4 regions of the Streptomyces sp. NPDC088707 genome follow, and region 2 is predicted to be linked to each of the others. Evidence: riboswitches for the same ligand, from Rfam matches in the RefSeq annotation. Region 2 holds a riboswitch; each other region holds the start of a gene.
What was found. A riboswitch is a leader RNA that binds a small molecule or an ion and turns the genes downstream of it on or off. The one in region 2 is predicted to bind cobalamin.
Positions count from the first base shown of each region.

Region 1: another riboswitch for cobalamin. It lies ahead of metE (5-methyltetrahydropteroyltriglutamate--homocysteine S-methyltransferase); the one in region 2 lies ahead of cobN (cobaltochelatase subunit CobN).
Region 3: another riboswitch for cobalamin. It lies ahead of ACIP84_RS18735 (cobalamin biosynthesis protein); the one in region 2 lies ahead of cobN (cobaltochelatase subunit CobN).
Region 4: another riboswitch for cobalamin. It lies ahead of ACIP84_RS20970 (ABC transporter substrate-binding protein); the one in region 2 lies ahead of cobN (cobaltochelatase subunit CobN).

Region 1 covers NZ_JBIVLV010000002.1:337,596-341,252, reverse strand. The annotation lists gene ACIP84_RS08970 (ATP-binding protein) at 1-457, shown strand, start outside; gene ACIP84_RS08965 (UBP-type zinc finger domain-containing protein) at 454-807, shown strand; cobalamin riboswitch at 917-1,145, shown strand; gene metE (5-methyltetrahydropteroyltriglutamate--homocysteine S-methyltransferase) at 1,308-3,626, shown strand.
Region 2 covers NZ_JBIVLV010000003.1:278,213-281,869, forward strand. The annotation lists gene cobN (cobaltochelatase subunit CobN) at 1-2,199, opposite strand, end outside; cobalamin riboswitch at 2,235-2,393, opposite strand; gene ACIP84_RS12055 (cobalamin biosynthesis protein CobG) at 2,650-3,657, shown strand, end outside.
Region 3 covers NZ_JBIVLV010000005.1:502,901-506,557, reverse strand. The annotation lists gene ACIP84_RS18745 (anion permease) at 145-1,413, shown strand; gene ACIP84_RS18740 (hypothetical protein) at 1,426-1,647, shown strand; cobalamin riboswitch at 1,769-1,901, shown strand; gene ACIP84_RS18735 (cobalamin biosynthesis protein) at 1,935-2,924, shown strand; gene ACIP84_RS18730 (cobyric acid synthase) at 2,921-3,657, shown strand, end outside.
Region 4 covers NZ_JBIVLV010000006.1:433,769-437,425, reverse strand. The annotation lists gene ACIP84_RS20980 (amino acid permease) at 1-1,197, shown strand, start outside; gene ACIP84_RS20975 (M67 family metallopeptidase) at 1,321-1,749, shown strand; cobalamin riboswitch at 1,742-1,876, shown strand; gene ACIP84_RS20970 (ABC transporter substrate-binding protein) at 1,918-2,907, shown strand; gene ACIP84_RS20965 (FecCD family ABC transporter permease) at 2,904-3,657, shown strand, end outside.

The sequences.
Region 1 (3,657 bases), on a different contig from region 2:
CCCCGAGGTGCCCGCCTACCCGGCGGAGCTGAACCAGGTGTGGACCAACCTCATCGACAACGCGGTGTCCGCGATCGGGAGCGACGGCGGCGACGGCACCCTGACGGTCCGTACGGCCCGGGAGGGCGACCGGCTGCTCGTGGAGTTCCGCGACACGGGCCCCGGCGTCCCCGAGGAGATCCGCAGCCGCATCTTCGACCCCTTCTTCACGACAAAGCCGGTCGGCGAGGGCACAGGGCTCGGCCTCGACATCTCCTGGCGGATCGTGGTGAGCAAGCACCACGGAAGCCTTCAGGTCGAGTCCGTACCGGGCGACACCCGGTTCCAGGTACTGCTGCCGCTGACCGCCCCCGCGGCGGAGTCCGAGCCGGATCCCGGGGCGGAGACCGGATCCGACTCCCCCGCCCGCACCGGCGTCACCACCGACACACCCGACACACCCGAGGAGCAGGCATGACCGAGATCGAGGGAATCGACCCGAGCGTTCCGCCCAGCGGGCCGGGCTGCGGGGACTGCGACTCGGTGGGCGGCTGGTGGTTCCATCTGCGGCGCTGCGCCCAGTGCGGCCACATCGGCTGCTGCGACTCCTCCCCCGCCCAGCACGCCACCGCGCACTGGAAGTCCACCGGGCATCCCCTCGTCCAGAGCTTCGAGCCGGGCGAGAGCTGGTTCTGGAACTACGCCACCGACGACCTGTACGACGCGGGACCCGCACTCGCCCCGCCGGACGGCCACCCCGCCGACCAGCCGGCCCCCGGACCGGCCGGCCGCGTCCCGCAGGACTGGCAGCGGCACCTCCACCGCTGAGGGCCGCCGGCCCCCGTCCGTCCGCGCGCCGGCCGACCCGGTGGTGGCCGAAGTGTGGCCTTCGCGTTCCGCGATGCGGTCAGGGGTGTGCGGTGGGCGTTCGTCCGCCTAAGGTGGCCGTGCAGCTGGTTCGCCCCGTCCGCCAGGCGGGATGCGTCGTAAGAGGGAACCCGGTGGGAATCCGGGACTGCCCCGCAGCGGTGAGCGGGAACGACCGCCGTCATACGCACTGGGACCGGACAACGGTCCTGGGAAGCGACGGCCAGTAGGTGCCCTCCGGTCGCATCCGGAGAGCGTGCCCGCGAGTCCGAAGACCTGCCCGTTGCCCGCGCGCGGACGATTCCGCGTGCGGAGATCCCGGTGACCTCGTGGGCGGGTCGGCGCGCATATCGAGCGGCACGTGCGGCACTTCCGCGTCGTGGTCCGCCGGTCTGTCCGTTCCTTCGCGTCCGCGTCCCGTCTCCGGGGCGCTCAGGACACATCTCGCGAAGGAGAGTTCCGTGACACCGAAGCCCGCGCCAGCACGAGCCACCGTGTACGGGTACCCCCGCCAGGGGGAGAACCGTGAACTGAAGAAGGCCGTCGAGGGGTACTGGAAGGGCCGTGTCGACGCCGGCACGCTCCGGGAGACCGCGGCCGAGCTGCGCAGGTCGAACTGGCGGGAGCTGACCGAGGCCGGCCTCCACGAGGTGCCGACCGGTGACTTCTCGTCCTACGACCACGTCCTGGACACCAGCGTGATGGTCGGCGCGATCCCCGACCGGCACCGTGCGGCCGTCGAGGCGGACGCGCTCGACGGGTACTTCGCGATGGCCCGCGGCACCGAGGACGTCGCGCCGCTGGAGATGACCAAGTGGTTCGACACCAACTACCACTACCTGGTGCCCGAGCTCGGGCCCGACACCGTCTTCACCGCCGACTCCGGCAAGCAGGTCGCCGAACTGAAGGAGGCCCTCGCGCTCGGCCATGCCGCCCGCCCGGTGCTCGTGGGCCCCGTCACCTACCTGCTGCTCGCCAAGCCCGCGCGGGGCGTGGCCCCGGACTTCGAGCCGCTGACCCTGCTGGACCGGCTGCTGCCGGTGTACGCGGAGGTGCTCGCCGATCTCCGCGCCGCCGGAGCCGAGTGGGTGCAGCTGGACGAGCCGGCGCTGGTCCAGGACCGGACCCCGGCCGAGCTCGACGCCGCCGCCCGTGCCTACCGAGCGCTGGGCGGCGCCACCGACCGTCCCCAGCTGCTCGTCGCCTCCTACTTCGGGCGGCTCGGGGACGCCCTGGGCGTGCTGGCCAAGGCACCGGTCGAAGGGCTCGCCCTCGACTTCACGGAATCGGGCGCCGCCAACCTGGAGGACCTCGCCGGCGTCGGCGGGCTGCCCGGCAAGCGCCTGGTGGCGGGCGTCGTCAATGGACGCAACGTCTGGATCGACGACTACCGCAAGTCCCTCGGAACCCTCGGTACGCTCCTCGGGCTCGCCGACCGGGTGGACGTCGCCGCCTCCTGCTCCCTCCTGCACGTGCCGCTCGACGCCGCCGCCGAGCGGGGCATCGATCCGCAGATCGCCCGCTGGCTCGCCTTCGCCCGGCAGAAGACCGCGGAGATCGCCGTCCTGGCGCGCGGGCTCGCCCTGGGTACGGACGCCATCGCGGCCGAACTCGCCGCGAACCGGGCCGACCTGGCGTCCCGTTCCGGGTCCGCCCTCACCCGGGACCCCGCCGTACGGGCCCGTGCCGCCGCCGTCACCGACGCCGACGGGCGGCGCTCGCAGTCGTACGCGGTGCGGAGCGTGGCCCAGCGGGCCCAGCTCGGCCTTCCGCTGCTGCCGACGACGACCATCGGCTCGTTCCCGCAGACGAGCGAGCTGCGCGTCGCACGGGCCGACCTGCGGGCCGGCCGGATCGACGCCGCAGGCTACGAGGAGCGGATCAAGGACGAGATCCGCGAGGTCCTCTCCTTCCAGGAGAAGACGGGGATCGACGTCCTGGTGCACGGCGAGCCCGAGCGCAACGACATGGTGCAGTACTTCGCCGAGCAGCTCACCGGCTACCTCGCCACCGAGCACGGCTGGGTCCAGTCGTACGGCACCCGCTACGTCCGGCCCCCGGTCCTGGCCGGGGACATCTCCCGCCCCGAACCGATGACCGTGCGCTGGACGACGTACGCCCAGGCGCAGACCTCGAAGCCGGTCAAGGGCATGCTGACCGGTCCGGTGACCATGCTCGCCTGGTCCTTCGTACGGGACGACCAGCCGCTCGGGGAGACCGCGCGGCAGGTGGCCCTCGCCCTGCGCGACGAGGTGACCGACCTGGAAGCGGCCGGGACCTCGGTGATCCAGGTCGACGAACCGGCGCTGCGCGAGACGCTGCCGCTGCGAGCCGCCGAGCACGCCGCCTACCTGGCCTGGGCGACCGGGTCCTTCCGCCTCGCCACCGGCGGCGTGCGGCCGGACACCCAGATCCACACCCACATGTGCTACGCCGAGTTCGGCGACATCGTCCGGGCCATCGACGACCTCGACGCCGACGTCGTCAGCCTGGAGGCGGCCCGCTCCCACATGCAGGTCGCCGACGAACTCGCCGCGCACGGCTACCCGCGCGAGGCCGGCCCCGGCGTCTGGGACATCCACTCCCCGCGCGTCCCCAGCGTCGGGGAAGCCGCCGCCCTGCTGCGCAAGGGACTTGAGGCCATCCCCGCCGAGCGTCTGTGGGTCAACCCCGACTGCGGTCTGAAGACCCGTGGCTGGCGCGAGACCCGCGCCTCCCTGGAGAACCTGGTCGCGGCCGCCCGTGAGGTGCGCGCCGAACTGGCCTCCGGGAGCTCCTGATCCCGTGGGCCCGGGCCGGACGCCGACGGCG
Region 2 (3,657 bases):
CTCCATCGCCTCGACCAGCTCGCGGGCCTTCGCCTCCGCCTCGTCGGCGGTGGTGCGGGTCGCGGCCGACTCGTCGAGGCCGAGGGCCTCGCGCAGACCGGGCAGCGCCTGCGTGCCGCCCCAGATCTGGCGGGCGCGCAGGATGGAGAGGACCAGGTTGACCCGGGCCTCGCCCTCCGGGGCGCCGCCGAGGACGTGCAGACCGTCGCGGATCTGGGCGTCCTTGACCTCGCACAGCCAGCCGTCGACGTGCAGCAGGAAGTCGTCGAAGCCGTCGTCCTCGGGACGCTGCTCCAGACCCAGGTCGTGGTCGAGCTTGGCGGCCTGGATCAGCGTCCAGATCTGGGCGCGGATCGCGGGCAGCTTCGCCGGGTCCATGGAGGAGATCTGCGCGTACTCGTCGAGCAGCTGCTCCAGGCGCGCGATGTCGCCGTACGAGTCGGCGCGGGCCATCGGCGGCACCAGGTGGTCGACGAGCGTGGCGTGCACACGGCGCTTGGCCTGGGTGCCCTCGCCCGGGTCGTTGACCAGGAACGGGTAGATCAGCGGGATGTCGCCGAGGGCCGCGTCGGGGCCGCAGGCGGCAGACAGGCCGGCGTTCTTGCCGGGCAGCCACTCCAGGTTGCCGTGCTTGCCCAGGTGCACCATGGCGTCGGCACCGAAGCCGCCGTCCTCGGCGCGGGCGGCGATCCAGCGGTAGGCGGCCAGGTAGTGGTGGGACGGCGGGAGATCGGGGTCGTGGTAGATCGCGATCGGGTTCTCGCCGAAGCCACGCGGCGGCTGGATGAGGATCAGCAGGTTCCCTCGGCGGAGGGCCGCGAGGACGATGTCCCCCTCGGGGTTGCGCGACCGGTCCAGGAACATCTCGCCGGGCGCCGGGCCCCAGTGCTCCTCGACGTGGGTCCGCAGCTCCTCCGGGAGGGTCGCGTACCAGCGCTTGTAGTCGGCGGCCGGGATGCGGACCGGGTTCTTGGCGAGCTGCTCCTCCGTCAGCCAGTCCTGGTCGTGGCCGCCGGCCTCGATGAGGGCGTAGATCAGCTCGTCGCCGTCGCCGGAGACCAGGCCGGGCAGCTCCTCGACGGGCCCGAAGTCGTACCCCTCCGCGCGGAGGCGGCGCAGCAGCGAGACGGCGGAGGCGGGGGTGTCGAGGCCGACGGCGTTGCCGATGCGGGAGTGCTTCGTCGGGTACGCGGAGAGGACGAGCGCCAGCCTCTTCTCGGCGTTCGGGATGTGCCGGAGGCGGGCGTGCCGTACGGCGATCCCGGCGACGCGGGCGGCGCGCTCGGTGTCGGCGACGTACGCGGGCAGCCCGTCCTCGTCGATCTCCTTGAAGGAGAACGGCACGGTGATGAGCCGGCCGTCGAACTCGGGGACGGCGACCTGGCTCGCGGCGTCCAGCGGGGAGAGACCCTCGTCGTTCTCCTCCCAGGCGGCGCGCGAACCGGTCAGGCAGAGGGCCTGCAGGATCGGCACGTCGAGCGCGGCCAGCGCGCCCGCGTCCCAGGCCTCCTCGTCGCCGCCGGCCTGCGCCTCGGCGGGCTTGGTGCCGCCCGCCGCGAGGACGGTGGTGACGATCGCGTCGGCGGTGCGGAGCCGGTCGAGCAGCTCCGGCTCGGGGGCGCGCAGGGAGGCGACGTACAGGGGGAGGGCCTGGGCGCCGGCGTCCTCGACAGCCTCGCAGAGCGCGTCGACGAAGGCGGTGTTCCCGCTCATGTGGTGGGCGCGGTAGTAGAGCACGGCGACGGTCGGGCCGGTCGTCGTGCGGGCGGCGCGCTCCAGGGGGCCCCAGGTGGGGGCGGCCGCGGGGGACTCGAAGCCGTGCCCGGTGAGCAGGACGGTGTCGGAGAGGAAGCGGGCCAGCTGCTCCAGGTTCGCCGGGCCGCCGTGGGCCAGGTAGGCGTGCGCCTCGGTGGCGACGCCGACGGGGACGGTGGACGCCTCCATCAGCTGGGCGTCGGGGGCCTGTTCACCGCTGAGGACGACCACCGGCTTTCCGGCCGCGCGCACCGCGTCGAGGCCCTCCTCCCAGGAACGGAGGCCGCCGAGGAGCCGTACGACGACGAGCTCGGCCTCGGCCAGGAGGCCGTTCAGCTCGGCCAGGGGGAGACGGGCGGGGTTGGCGAAGCGGTACTCCACCGGGCCGCCGGCCGCGCGGGCGCTGAGCAGGTCGGTGTCGGAGTGCGACAGCAGCAGAAGCATGGCGAGCGCAGGCCTTCCTCGGGGTTGTCCGCGCCCCGGGTGGTCGTATGGACGGCGGGAGTTCCTGACTCACCGTCCCGGGGGCGTGCAGACGCACAGCCCGGGCCGGCTCACAGTGGCGGGACCGCGCCGGATTCTCACCGGGCTTCCTCCCCGGGGTCCTGGGACCCCATGCCGTCTGCATAGTAGATCGTGCGGTCGACGGGCCGGGTCGGGTGGCGGAGTCGGCCGGATCACACTGCGGATCACGCTGCGGTCCACCGTGCGGTTCACACCGCGGATCACCGTGCGGTTCACGCTGCCGTTCACCGTGCGGACGGAGCCCCCGTTCCGACCGCGGCCGGACCGGGCTCCGGCCTCCGCCGCCCACCGCGCCGGCCGGCCCACGGCCGAAGGGAGGGCCCCGTGGCGGCCGGATCGCGCCCGGTGGCCGCCCGGCGACCCGTCGGTATGCTCGCCGCCATGCCGCCCACCCCGCCCCCGACGCCCGACCCGGGCGAACCTCGCATACGGGACCGTGGCGACGCGTGCCCCGGGGCGCTGCGCCTGCACTCCGCCGACGACGGCCGTCTCGCCCGACTCCGCCTGCCCGGAGGCCGTTTGACGTCCCGTCAGGTCGAGACGCTGGCGGACGCAGCGGAGACCCTGGGCGACGGACGGCTCAGCATCACCTCGCGCGGCAACGCCGAGCTGCGCGGCCTCGCCGACGACTGCGGGGCCGAGCTGGCGGCACTCCTCGACGCGGCGGGCCTGCTGCCCTCCCCCACCCACGAACGCGTCCGCAACATCGTCGCCTCCCCGGCCTCGGGCCTCGACGGACTCGGCGCCGCCGACGTGCAGTTGTGGGTCCGCGAGCTGGACACCCTCCTGCGTTCCGCGCCCTGGGCGGCGGCCCTTTCCGGCCGGTTCCTCTTCGTCCTCGACGACGGACGCGGCGATGTCGCCGGGCTCGGCGGGGATGTGACCTTGGTCGCAGTGGGAGGCGGAGAGGCGGAGCTGCACGTCGGCGGGCGAGCCGTCCGGCTCGCGAGCTCCGACGCGCCCACCGCGGCCCTCGCGGTGGCGGGCGGGTTCCTGGCCGCCGCGCGGAAGGCCGGAACCGGGGCCTGGCGGGTCCGGGAACTCCCCGAGGCGTACCCGGTGGACCCGCTGGAATCGGGGGTGACGGCCCGGCCCGTGCCCGCGCCGGAACTCCCCCGGGGCCGTCCCCTCTCCCCCGGCGTCCTCGGGCCCGCCGCCCTCTCCGTGCTCGCCCCGCTCGGCCGGCTCACCGCCGCCCAGCTCCGGGCCCTGCTCCCCGCCGAGGAGGTCCGGCTCACACCCTGGCGCGGGGTCGTCGTGGCCGGGGTCGGCGCCGACCGGCTGCCCGCCCTCGACGCGGCCGGGCTCATCACCCGTCCCGACTCCCCCTGGGCCGGTGTCACCGCCTGCACCGGGCGGCCCGGCTGCGCGAAGTCC
Region 3 (3,657 bases), on a different contig from region 2:
CGTGGACAGTTCGGGGGCCGGAACCGTAACCGGAATCCCTCGACGCCGATTTGGGACACCACAGCGCCCTACCTAGTTCACCTTCCGTTCACCCTGGTTGCTTACGTTCGTCCAGCCACTGACGTCAAACGATTGCCTGGGTAAATGGAACACATCACGCTGCTGCTCGCCATTGTGGTCGTGACAGCTCTCGTGTTCGATTTCACGAACGGTTTCCACGACACCGCGAACGCGATGGCCACGACCATCTCGACCGGTGCTCTCAAGCCGAAGACGGCGGTGGCCATGTCCGCCGTGCTGAACCTCGTCGGCGCGTTCCTGTCCGTGGAGGTCGCCAAGACGATCTCCGGCGGGATCATCAACGAAGAAGGCATTCGTACAGAGGTGATCTTCGCGGCGCTCGTCGGCGCCATCCTCTGGAATCTCCTGACCTGGCTGCTCGGACTTCCGTCCAGCTCCTCCCACGCCCTCTTCGGCGGCCTCATCGGCGCCGCGGTCATGTCGGCCGGCTGGTCGGCCGTGAACGGCCCGACCATCGTCACCAAGGTCCTCATCCCGGCCGTCGCCGCGCCGCTCGTCGCCGGCCTCGCCGCGATGGCCGCCACCAAGCTGACGTACAGGATCAAGGCCAACCCCGAGGCGAAGGCCACGGCCAAGGGCTACCGGGCCGGCCAGATCGCCTCCGCCGGTCTCGTCTCCCTCGCCCACGGCACCAACGACGCGCAGAAGACGATGGGCATCATCACCCTCGCCCTGGTCACCCAGGGTGTCGTCGCCCCCGGCTCGAACCCTCCGCTGTGGGTCATCGTCTCCGCCGGTGTCGCCATCGCGCTCGGCACGTACCTCGGCGGCTGGCGCATCATCCGCACCATGGGCAAGGGCCTCACCGACCTCCAGCCGCAGCAGGGCTTCGCCGCCCAGACCAGCGCCGCGACGGTCATCCTCGCCTCCTCGCACCTGGGCTTCTCGCTCTCCACCACCCAGTCCTGCTCGGGTGCCGTGATGGGCGCCGGTCTCGGCCGCAAGGGCGGCGTCGTCCGCTGGTCGACCGCCACCCGGATGTTCGTCGCCTGGGGTCTGACCCTGCCCGCCGCGGCCGTGGTCGGCGCCGGTGCCGAGTTCCTCACCAAGCAGGGCCCCTGGGGCATCGCCGCCGTCGCGGTCCTGCTGGTCGCCGGCTCGGGCGTCATCTGGTCCCTCTCCCGCCGCAAGCCGGTCGACCACAACAACGTCACCGCCGACGACCTGGACGCCGAGCCCGCGGGCATCGTGACCACCGCCATGGCGGCCGTCACCCCGCCGCCGGCCGCCGGTTCCGTCGCCGCCGTCGCGGACGAGGACCTCAAGACGACCATCCCCGCGCCGGCCCCCACCGACCCGACCGCTCCCCCGGCCCCCGCCGCCGCGGTCTAAGGAACTCACGACATGAAGATCGACTGGGCAGCTCTCGGCTCCGTCTTCGGAGTCAGCCTCGTGGCGACCGTCGCCCTCGTAGGCCTCTTCACCCTCGGCATCGTCGGGCTCACCAAGCAGGAGGAGGCCGCCGCCCGCGGAGGCTCCGCCGCTCCGGCCCGCGCCGCCGCGTACGCCTGCTTCGCCCTGTGCGCGGCAGCCGTCGCGTACGGCATCTACCTGATCGTCGTCTGACGGTCCGAGCGTGACCGGCGGGGCGGTCCGCACCTTCGGGTGCGGACCGCCCCGCCGTCGTGTCTGTGGCGCTTCGCACAGTGACTCGCTGCAGGTCAAGGGTGAGTTGACGGCTGTTCTCGGGCCGTGGTGGACTGCCGAGGCCATTACGGCGGCAGCAGAGGAAGTCCGGTGCGAATCCGGCGCGGTCCCGCCACTGTGACCGGATCCGAGGGGTCCGGGAGTCAGGAACTCTCGCCGCCGGTCACGTCGATCCAGGGCGCGGACCCTGAGTGAGGACATGCGCCATGCCCGGCCGCAGCAGAACCAGCCGCCTCGCCCCGGACGGATTCGCGTACGGAGCGGCCGCGGGTCTCGCCGTCGACCTGCTCATCGGCGATCCCCGCCGCGGACATCCCGTCGCCGCGTTCGGCCGGGCGGCCGCCGCGGTCGAGAACCGCCTCCACCACGACCACCGCGGCTGGGGCGCCCTGCACACCGTCGTCTGCGCCGGCTCCACCGTCGCCCTCGGAGCGCTCGCCGCCCGGGCCGTACGGAACCGTCCGGCCGCCGCCGTCGCCCTGACCGCCGCCTCCGTGTGGGCCGTCGTCGGCGGTACGACCCTGGGGCGGGAGGCCCGCGCGATCGGCGGCGCGCTCGCCGCCGGGGACCTGGACGTCGCCCGGGAGCGGCTGCCGCATCTGTGCGGGCGCGACCCGCAGTCCCTGGACGGACCCGCGATGGCCCGCGCGGTCGTCGAATCGGTCGCCGAGAACACCTCCGACGCCGTGGTCGGCGCCCTGTTCTGGGGCGCGGTCGCGGGCGTACCGGGCCTCGTCGGCTTCCGGGCCGTCAACACCCTGGACGCGATGGTCGGCCACAAGTCGCCGCGCCACCGCCGCTTCGGCTGGGCCTCGGCCCGGCTCGACGACGTGGCAGGCTGGCCCGGGGCGCGGCTGACGGCCGTCCTCGCGACCGTCGCCGGCGGCAACCCGCGCGGTGCGCTGAACGCCTGGCGGGCCGACGCGGCGAAGCACCCCAGCCCCAACGCGGGCCCCGTCGAGGCCTCCTTCGCGGGCGCCCTCGGCATACGTCTCGGGGGCACCCTGTCGTACGGCGGCCGGGTCGAGCACCGGCCGGTGCTCAACGGGGAGGGCCGGGCCGTCGAGGTGACCGACATCGACCGGGCCGTACGCCTGTCGCGCCGGGTCACCGGACTCACTCTGGCCGCCTGTGTGGGCGGCCGGCTGATCATCGGCGCCCTGGCCGCGTCGACCCGGAAGCGGAGGAACGCATGAGGGGTGGGGGACTGCTCGTCGCCGGAACCACGTCCGACGCCGGCAAGAGCGTCGTGACGGCCGGCATCTGCCGCTGGCTGGTCCGCAAGGGGCTGAAGGTGGCGCCGTTCAAGGGGCAGAACATGTCCCTCAACTCCTTCGTCACGAGGGAGGGGGCCGAGATCGGGCGCGCCCAGGCCATGCAGGCGCAGGCGGCGCGGGTGGAACCCACCGCGCTGATGAACCCCGTCCTGCTCAAGCCCGGCAGCGACCGGTCAAGCCAGGTCGTCCTGATGGGCAGGCCGGTCGGTGAACTGAGTGCTCGTGGCTACCACGGGGGGCGGCAGAAGGAGCTCTTCGAGCCGGTCCTCGCGTGCCTGGAGGAGCTGCGGAGCACGTACGACGCCGTGATCTGCGAGGGGGCCGGCAGCCCGGCCGAGATCAACCTGCGGCGGACCGACATCGTGAACATGGGCATCGCGCGGGCCGCGCGGCTGCCCGTGGTCGTGGTCGGCGACATCGACCGGGGCGGGGTCTTCGCCCAGTTCTTCGGCACGACGGCGCTGCTCGCGCCCGAGGACCAGGAGCTGATCGCGGGCTACCTCGTGAACAAGTTCCGCGGTGACGTGACCCTGCTCGAACCGGGCCTCGACATGCTGCACGGGCTCACCGGGCGGCGGACCTTCGGCGTCCTGCCGTACGCCCACGGGCTCGGCATCGACGAGGAGGACGGCCTCCGGGTCTCGCTGCGGGG
Region 4 (3,657 bases), on a different contig from region 2:
CTCGGCGAGCTCCTCATGTACCGCCCCGTGTCCGGCTCCTTCGCGGAGTACGCACGGGAGTTCGTCGGCCCGTTCTGGGGCTTCGTGACCGGCTGGACGTACTGGCTCTTCTGGGTCGTCACCGGCATCACCGAAGTCACCGCCGCGGCCACCTATATGACGTACTGGTGGGACATCCCGCAGTGGATCTCCGCGCTGGTCTTCACGTTCGTCCTCTACGGCGCCAACCTGATCTCCGTGAAGCTCTTCGGTGAGCTGGAGTTCTGGTTCTCCATGGTCAAGGTCACCGCCATCATCGGCATGATCCTGATCTGCGCCGGCATCCTCACCATCGGCTTCTCCGACGCCGGCGACACCGCCTCCGTGACCCACCTGTGGGACCAGGGCGGCTTCTTCCCCACCGGCATCGGCAACACGCTGATGACCCTGCAGATCGTCATGTTCGCGTTCCTCGCGGTCGAGCTGGTCGGCGTCACCGCCGGCGAGTCCAAGGACCCGAAGACCGTCCTGCCCAAGGCCATCAACACCGTGCCGTGGCGCATCGCCGTCTTCTACGTCGGCGCGCTGATCATGATCCTGTCGGTCGTCCCGTGGACCGAGTTCCAGCCGGGCGTCTCCCCGTTCGTCGCCGCCTTCGAGAAGATGGGCCTCGGCGTCGGCGCCGCCATCGTCAACTTCGTGGTGCTGACCGCCGCCCTGTCCTCCTGCAACTCGGGCATGTACTCCACCGGCCGCATGCTGCGCGACCTCGCGCTCAACGGCCAGGGCCCGAAGGTCTTCACCAAGCTCACCAAGAGCGGCACCCCGCTGCTCGGCCTGACCTTCTCGGCCTCGCTGATGCTGGTCGGCGTCTGGATCAACTACGTCGCCCCGGGCAAGGCCTTCGAGTACGTCGTCTCCTTCGCCACCATCTCCGGCATGTGGGCCTGGATCATGATCCTGGTCTGCCAGATCCGCTACCGGGCCAAGGCCAACCGCGGCGAGCTCCCCGAGTCCACCTTCAAGGCCCCGGGAGCCCCGTACACCAGCTGGTTCGCGCTCCTCTTCATCGGCATGGTCATCGTGATGATGGGCATCGACGAGGGCGCCCGGGTCTCGCTGTACGCCGCCCCCGTCTGGGGCCTCATCCTCGGTGTCTCCTACCTGGTCCTGAAGTCCCGCAACCCCGAGGGCGCCGCCTTCGCCAAGCGGTCCTGACCGGACCCCACGGACGATCGCCCCGGGCCGTCCCCCAAGGGCCCTGACCACGATCGTCTCGGCATACGGGCCGTTCCGTACCACTCCCCGGTACGGAACGGCCCGTCGGCTTATCCTGTCGGCATGCTGACCATCACCCGGGCCCTGTACGACCAGATCGTGAAACACTCGCGCGCGGACCACCCCGACGAGGCCTGCGGCGTGGTCGCGGGCCCGGCCGGCACCGGCCGCCCCGAGCGGTTCATCCCGATGCTCAACGCGGCCCGCTCGCCCACCTTCTACGAGTTCGACTCCGCGGACCTGCTCAAGCTCTACCGCGAGATGGACGACCGGGACGAGGAGCCCGTCATCGTCTACCACTCGCACACCGCGACCGAGGCCTACCCGTCCCGCACGGACATCTCGTACGCCAACGAGCCCCAGGCCCACTACGTCCTCGTCTCCACCGCGGACAGCGACGGCGCCGGCCCCTTCCAGTTCCGCTCCTTCACCATCGTCGAGGGCGTCGTGACCGAGGAAGAGGTCAAGGTCGTCGAGGAGTACGACGCCTGAGACACTGACGGGGACCTACGGGCGGCAGGACCCAGGAAGCCGGTGCGAATCCGGCACGGTCCCGCCACTGTGACCGCCTCCTCCGGGAGACGGAAGCCAGGAACTGACCTGCCGCCTTCTCACCACCGATCGGGGACGTGGAAATCCCCGGAGGAGGCACGTTCCGTCATGTCCTGGCCCCGCCGCACCCGGCTGCCCCTGGCGCCCCTGCTGTCCGCCGCCGCACTGCTCCCGCTGCTCGCCGCCTGCTCGGCCCCCGCGACGGAGACCCCCGCCGCCAAGACCGCCCCGGGATTCCCGTACACCGTCTCCAACTGCGGCGTGAAGACGACCTTCAAGGCCCCGCCGAAGCGTGCGGTCACCATGAACCAGCACGTCACCGAGGTCATGCTCGCCCTCGGCCTGGAGAAGTCCCTCGTCGGCACCGCCTACCTCGACGACGCGATCCTCCCCGCCTACAAGAAGGCGTACGACTCCGTCCCCGTCCTCGCGAAGGAGTACCCCTCCAAGGAGGCCCTGCTCGCCGCGAACCCCGACTTCGTCTACGGCGGTTACTCCTCCGCCTTCGCGAGCAAGGACGGCCGCAGCCGCGACGACCTGAAGCGGGCCGGCATCGACACCCGGCTCAACACCGAGTACTGCCCGTCCGGTTCGCCCTCCGTCGACGACCTCTACCGCGAAGTCGACGAGATCGGCCGGACGTTCGGCGTCCCCGACCGGGCCGAGAAGTGGGTCCGGGAGGCGCGGACCACCGTCGCCGCCACCGAGAAGCGCCTCAAGGGCACCGCGCCCGTCTCCGTCTTCGTCTACGACAGCGGCGACAAGACCGCCTTCACCGCCGGCGGCAAGGGCATCGGCAACGAGCTCATCAGCCGCGCCGGAGGCCGGAACGTCTTCGCCGACCTCGACAAGGCCTTCGGCGACGCCACCTGGGAACAGGTCGTCGCCCGCAAGCCCGAGGTCGTCGTCATCTACGACTACGGCTCCACCACCGTCGAACAGAAGAAGAAGCGGCTGATCGACGACCCGGCCCTCAAGGACGTCCCCGCGATCAGGAACCGCCGGTTCGCCGTGATGCCGCTCTCCGACACCGTCCTCGGCGTCCGCGTCCCCGCGGCCGTCGACAAGCTGGCGGCCCAGCTCCACCCGGGCCGATGAGCCCGGAGACCCGCGCCGCGGGCTCCGCGCGGCCCGTGCCGCCCGCCCGGTCCGCCCCGTCGGCAGGGGCCGGCGCCGGGCGATCGGGTCCGCCCCCGCGGACGCGGGGCGGGCCGCTGCGGTACGCGGTCGTCGTCGCCGGACTCGTCGTCGCCCTCGCCGCCGCGGCCCTCGCCTCGCTCGCCCTCGGCTCCGTCCGCATCCCGCCCGGCCAGGTCCTCGACGCCCTCACCGGACGCGCCCCCGACCCCTCCCCGTACCGCACGATCGTCCTCGACGTACGGCTGCCCCGGGTGCTGCTCGGCGCGGTCGTCGGCGCCGGGCTCGCCGTCGTCGGCGCCGTCCTCCAGGCCCTCGTCCGCAACCGGCTCGCCGACCCCTTCCTCCTCGGGATCTCCTCCGGCGCCTCCGCCGGAGCCGTCCTCGTCCTGGTCGCCGGCGGGGGAGCGGGCCTCGTGGGCGGCATCACCACCACGCTCGCCCTGCCCGCCGGCGCCTTCGCGGGAGCCCTGCTCGCCCTCGTCCTCGTCTACGGGCTCGCCCGCCGCGGCGGCACCCTGACCAGCACCCGGCTCGTCCTCGCCGGTGTCGCCGTCTCCTACATCCTGTCCGCCCTCGCCACCCTGCTCCTGGTCGTCGCCGGACGCCCCGAGCAGTTCCAGGAGGCCATGTACTGGTCCCTCGGAGGCCTCGGCAGCGCCCGCTGGGACACCCTGGTCCTGCCCGCCGCCGTCCTCGCCGTCGGCGTCG